Regions from separate parts of the Pedobacter sp. MC2016-14 genome, predicted to be linked through region 1. Evidence: riboswitches for the same ligand, from Rfam matches in the RefSeq annotation. Region 1 holds a riboswitch; the other holds the start of a gene.
What was found. A riboswitch is a leader RNA that binds a small molecule or an ion and turns the genes downstream of it on or off. The one in region 1 is predicted to bind thiamine pyrophosphate.
Positions count from the first base shown of each region.

Region 2: it holds a riboswitch for thiamine pyrophosphate, as region 1 does, so the genes downstream of both, thiS (sulfur carrier protein ThiS) here and pnuC (nicotinamide riboside transporter PnuC) in region 1, are expected to answer to the same signal.

Region 1 is NZ_JAJMPA010000001.1:1,393,122-1,396,456, reverse strand. Features, by position in the region: gene LPB86_RS05805 (M13 family metallopeptidase) at 1-1,907, opposite strand, end outside; TPP riboswitch at 1,977-2,071, shown strand; gene pnuC (nicotinamide riboside transporter PnuC) at 2,076-2,699, shown strand; gene LPB86_RS05795 (tetratricopeptide repeat protein) at 2,937-3,335, shown strand, end outside.
Region 2 is NZ_JAJMPA010000003.1:330,816-334,150, reverse strand. Features, by position in the region: gene LPB86_RS16820 (hypothetical protein) at 1-1,366, shown strand, start outside; TPP riboswitch at 1,553-1,640, shown strand; gene thiS (sulfur carrier protein ThiS) at 1,698-1,901, shown strand; gene thiC (phosphomethylpyrimidine synthase ThiC) at 1,917-3,335, shown strand, end outside.

The DNA.
Region 1 (3,335 bases):
TGCATCCTTAACTTTTCGTCCCTAAGTTTTATGCGCCATACCTGCGCAAAACCCAGAAAGAAACGCTGATCTGGTGTAAAGCCATCAATTTTTGTATTGCCTTTACCTTGTGCTGTATTTTTAAAGGCCTGGTAGGCAATAGCCACCCCACCAATATCTGCAAGGTTCTCTCCCAGGGTAAGTTTTCCGTTTACATGCTGATTGTCCAGCACCGTAAATTTATCATATTGTGCAGCCACGGCACTTGTTTTGGTTTTAAATTTAGCGGCATCTGCACTTGTCCACCATACTTTAAGATTCCCGTCTTTATCATACTGACTTCCTTGATCATCAAATCCGTGGGTCATTTCATGCCCGATTACAGCGCCGATAGCCCCATAATTCACAGCATCATCTGCATCTTTATCAAAGAAAGGGAATTGTAATATTCCGGCAGGAAATACAATTTCATTAAAACTTGGATTATAGTATGCATTAACGGTTGGAGGTGTCATCCCCCATTCTGTTTTATCTACCGGCTTGCCTACTTTATCAACCATTTCTTTATAATTGTGCCTGGCCACTGACTGCAGGTTTTTGTAGTATGCATCTCTGGAGATGGACACATCATTGTATTTTTTCCACTTGTCGGGATAGCCTATTTTTTTGGTAAATGCAGCAAGCTTGGCCAATGCCTTCTGCTTAGTCTCTGCACTCATCCAGTCCAGTTTTTCAATGCGATCTTTATATACATTTTGGAGGTTGTCTACCAAATCTTTCATTCGCTTTTTAGCATCCGGCGTAAAATATTTCTCTACGTAAAACTGTCCAAGCAATTCCCCTAAACCGCCATCAACTTTACTTAACATGGTTTTCCATCTTTCCTTTTGCTGTTTTTGTCCGTTTAGCACTTTGCCATAAAACTCAAAATTGGCATCTCTGAAGGCTTTGCTTAAGGCAGGTGCTGCGTCATTAATGGATTCAAAACTAAGTTTGGTTTTCCAGGCTTCCAGGGGCTGTGTTGTAAGTAAGGTATTTAACGCTTTATAATATTTAGGCTGACCAACCAATACGGTATCGGCATTGATTTCCATTCGTTTAAAGACATCTTTTAAATCTACGTCGGGCATTTGTTCCTGAAGCGTTGCAAAAGCAAACTTATTGTAATTCTTTACCGGATCACGCAATTCTACTGGTGTAGAGTGAGATTTTGCTAACGCTGTTTCCAGGCTTAAAATCCCTGCTGCGTTTTTAGCCGCTGTTACTGCATCTACACCTGTAAGTGTAAATAATCTAGTAATATAAGCTACATAAGCAGCCCTGATATTTTTTGTTGCCTCATCAGTTTTAAAATAATAATCACGATTTGGCAAGCCCAAACCACTCTGGCTAAATTGCGCCATATTCCTGGTGCTATTTTTATCGTCTGGCCCCACATAAAAACCAAATAAAAAGCCATCACCTTCTTTAAAACCATCTGCCGCAATCTTTACCAGTTCTTTATGATCTTTTATCGCACTGATCTTGGCCAGCAAAGGTTTAATTGGTTCGTAACCCAGTTTCTCTATGGCCAGCGTATCCATGCCGCTCAGGTATAGATCAGCTATCTTTTGCTCGTTGCTACCTTTATCATGCTCCTTTTTAGTCATATCTTCTAAAATGCTATGAAGGCTTTGTTGATTATCGTTAAACAAGGTATAAAACGAACCCCATCCTGTTTCTGAGGCGGGGATTTCTGCTTTTTTTAACCATGCACCACTGGCATAGCCGAAAAAATCATCTCCCGGCCGTACAGTAGTATCCATGGCCGACTTGTCAAAAAAGACAGTCCGCCGGGAAGCATCACCTGTTACTTTCTCTGTTTTGTTATTGCAGGACGAGGTTGCCGTCGCCACAACTGCAATCATCAATAAATAGTTAAATTTCATACACAGTTTTTTTATGACATTTTTTTAAAGGTGCGAAATCAATCTCAATTTTTCTTACTTTAGCCAGTAATTTCATACACGGGGTGCCTTACTATCAGGCTGAGATCACACCCGCAGAACCTTGACCAGATAATGCTGGTTAGGAAATTAGTAAAATTAAGAAGTATAATGAGCATTAAAGAGTGGTACGAGTTATTCAGCTCGCAGATTGGACAAACAGGGCTAATAGAATGGCTTGCTGTAGGCTTTGGCGTTTCTGAAGTGATACTGGCAAAGAAAAATAACATCTGGCTTTACCCTACAGGAATTATTTCTGTAACCCTTTCTATGTTTATTTTGCTGGATGTGAAACTTTACGCAGAAACGTTATTAAATGGCTACTACCTGGTGATGAGTGCATATGGTTGGATAGTCTGGAAAAAGCGAAAAGGCGAGCCTCCATTGGCCATTTCCAGGAGCAACGGGAAGGAACTGGGCCTTGCTTTTTTAATCTGTATGGTGGGATTTGCGGTATTGTATACCGTATTAAGGCTTTATACAGATTCTGACGTAATTGTATGGGATGCCTTCGTATCGGCTACTGCATGGGCGGGAATGTGGTTGTTGGCAAGGCGTAAAATTGAAAACTGGATTTTCCTGAATGTCTCTAACCTGTTTGCTATTCCTCTTCTGGTTCATAAAAATCTACCCATGTACGCCCTGCTAACTGTTATTTTATTTATAGTTGCCATATTTGGATTTTTTGAATGGAAAATGATACTGAACAAACGGCAGCTAAAGCCTGTCGGTTAGGCAATCTTACTGCATGTTCAGCTTGTTCTTAATTCATGCTATTGAATAATGAGCGCTATTTTGCTTAGATTTGAGTGCTGAATACCGTATTTTGCATACAATTGAACTGGTACAAACATTAACTCAATATCATTGAACAATCTTCTGAACCCTCTTTTTAAAGCACTGTATATTTGTCTAGGCATAACTGTACTATACGCCTGTGGTTCTCAGAAAGACACGGCTATGAGCCGCGGCATGCAAAATCTCACCGCACGTTACAACTACATTTACAATTCAAGGGTTATTTTAAATGATTATGAAGCCCAGCTGCTTGATGTTTATGCAGATAATTACAACCAGGTGTTACAGCTTTATGTTACGCCCGAAAAATTTAACGCCGCTGCCAAGGAACCTGTTAATCCGCCTGTTGACAGCAAAGAGCTTGATCTTGTGATTACAAAAGCACAAGCCATTATTGCAGATAAGAGCTACAGCAATTATATTGATGATGCTTATTTATTGTTAGGAAAGGCGCAGTTTTTTAAGGGTAATTACTTTATTGCTACGGAGTATTTTGATTACATTATTAAGAACTTTAAAAAAGGAACGCCCAATTTTATCGAGGCACTGGACTGGAAAGCCCGAAGTTTAATG
Region 2 (3,335 bases), on a different contig from region 1:
TGGTTCTGTAGGTAAACTGGAGAAAGCTGGCTTTTTTGTAGCCCTGCCTGATAGTGTGAAAAACACCTACGACAACCACATTGAAAAGTTGAGGGGATTTTGCACTAAATTGGCTGAGGATGCCAATTACCCGGAGCCACAGATTGGTACTATTGCGAATGCCTATTTGAGTTTTATGCAAAACCAGCCGGCGCAAGGGTTGAAGGATCTTGAAAAACTTAATACGAAAACACTGCCGGAGAAACTCAACGACCAGAAGCAAATTGTACAGCTCTTGTTATCTGCCCAAAATATGAAACAAGTGAAGGCTGTAGATGAGGCGGCACTGCTTCCTGGACTAAAATGGTTGCGTGGTAAATCGATAGCAGAGGGTAAAACAAAACGGGATGTATATCCTGCCACTGCGGATAATGTAAAGTATTTTGCGATTACAGAGCGTAATTTCTATACTTATGTACTTGCACCTGCGTATTTACGTCAGGGTGATACCTCAAAAGCGGCCCTGGCCCTACTGTGCAGTCAGAATGATTACGAATCGGAATACAGGTTAAGTATCTTTAAGCAGGCGCCTGATTTCTGGTACACGCAATTACATGCTGCAGCACTGAATCAGATTATCGGTTTGAAGACTCAGCGCCCGGCGGATGCTTACCTGGCATTTTTAAGTGACGGACTAAAGAAAATAAACTCATCTACGCTTTATGAGCTACTGGGTACCGTATTGTTGCGCGAACACCGTTATCAGGATGCAGAGCAGGCTTTCATTACTTACAAAGCGAAATCAGCTAAAGGTCCGGCAAATGATTTGTATATATCTAGCGGGAACCCATTTGTGGCCGACATCAACGATTATCCGAATTCGAACGGCAAAGGCATCAGCAAACTGCAGTTCGCGGAGAAAATGGCCGTGCTGGAACGAAAGTTAAAAACCAATCCTAAAGACGCAGAAGCGTACTTCCAAATGGCTAATGGCTTATACAACACCTCTACCTACAGCAATTCCTGGAATTTTATTTCCTATAACTGGTCTACGCTTGATTTTGGTCGCAGTTTGCTCTATGATTACGACAAGGATTACATTGAGGCGGCTACCGCAGAGCAATATTACTTAAAGGCGCGCGATTTTAGCGATGACGATGATTTTAAAGCTAAATGTACCTTTATGGCTGCGAAATGCAAGCAAAAGCAAAATGTGGCGCCTACTTACGAGGATTATAATGACTATACTGAACGCGAAAAAGCTTATCTGAAAATGCTTAAGGAAAACAGCTACTTTAAAGAGCTGAAAAGCTATAAGCACACAGCCTTTTATAGAAAAGCGGTTGCCGAGTGCAGTTACTTAAGTGATTTTATTGCCGGGAAATAGTCTGTTTTGTTCCAAAGCGCTGCTGCTGCAACCTGTCATATTCTTTAACATATTCTGGGTGTTCAAGCGTTCATAAAATAACCTAAGCGGTGATCAAGCAAATGCGAAAGTAGAGAATACTTTTTCAACTCATTCCCAAAAAAAGAAAAAAAATTCTTTCTTCTTTAAAGTTATTTTCTACCTTCACCTAAACTTTAGGGGTGCCTTGTGCTGAGAAATACCCTTTGAACCTGATGCAGTTAGTACTGCCGAAGGGAAAAGTAAAGCAACATCCCTGTTGCTTACCAATCCTCTAACGGGTCTGCTCCTATTGTTTTAAATTTTAAACAGAATGGAGATTACCGTAAATCAACAAGTTTATTCAGTTCCGGAATCATGTGTTTTACAACACGTACTGGACGGCGTTCTTGCGCTGCCTTTAAAAGGTATTGCCATAGCAGTTAACCAGGAAATCATTTCCAGGCAAAATTGGGAAAGCCATGTACTCCAACATCTGGATAACCTCACGATCATCAAAGCAACCCAAGGCGGATAACAAAACAACTCAATCATGAAAACAGAAAAAACTCCAGATGGACAAGTCATTAGCCGTACCCCTTTTCCGGCATCACGTAAAGTTTATGTAAAAGGGCAAATTCATAACATTGAAGTTGCCATGCGGGAAGTGAGCCTGAGCGAAACTAAGATACATGGAGGCTTTGGCCTAACTGAACCCAATGCAGCGGTAACCATTTACGACACCAGTGGCCCCTTTACCGACCCCAACATTGAAATAGATGTTAAAAAGGGCCTGCCTAGATTACGGGAACAATGGATAAATGACCGCAATGATGTGCTGCAGCTGGAAGGAATTAGCTCCGACTACGGAAATCTGCGGGCCCAGGATGAAAAGTTGAATACTTTGAGGTTTGCCCACATCAACAAACCCTACAGGGCTAAACCGGGCATGAACGTATCGCAAATGCACTATGCCCGAAAAGGGATCATTACACCGGAAATGGAATACATTGCCATCCGCGAAAACCAGCGCATTGACTTGCTAAAAGAACAATTGGAAGGGCAATATGAGGTGATGGCGCATCAGCATCCAGGACATAGTTTTGGGGCCAACACACCCAAAGGATACATTACCGCAGAATTTGTACGCGAGGAAGTAGCCTGCGGACGGGCGGTCATTCCATCAAACATTAACCACCCGGAAAGTGAACCGATGATTATTGGACGCAATTTTCTGGTTAAGATCAACGCTAATATTGGCAACTCTGCCGTTACCTCCAGTATTGAAGAAGAGGTAGAAAAAACGGTATGGGCCTGTCGTTGGGGTGCAGATACCATAATGGACCTGTCTACAGGCAAAAACATACACGAAACCCGTGAATGGGTGATCCGCAATTCGCCTGTGCCGATTGGTACGGTACCCATTTATCAGGCCCTGGAAAAAGTAAACGGTAAGGCAGAAGATCTTACCTGGGAACTTTTTAGGGATACACTGATAGAGCAGGCTGAACAAGGGGTAGATTATTTTACCATCCATGCGGGCGTACTGTTGCGTTATGTCCCCCTAACCGCCAAACGCATTACAGGTATTGTATCTCGCGGTGGTTCTATTATGGCCAAGTGGTGTTTGGCGCACCATAAAGAGAATTTTTTATATACCCATTTTGAAGAAATTTGCGAAATCATGAAAGCCTATGATGTGGCATTTTCTTTAGGGGATGGATTGAGACCCGGTTGTATTGCAGATGCAAACGATGCAGCGCAATTTGGCGAACTGGAAACGCTGGGCGAGCTGACAAAAATTGCCTGGAAGCACGATGTGCAGACCATTATTGAAGGGCCAGGCCATATCCCCATGCACATGATTAAAGAAAATATGGACAAGCAGCTGGCACACTGTGGTGAAGCTCCATTTTACACCCTTGGGCCATTAACTACAGATATTGCACCTGGGTACGATCACATTACCTCT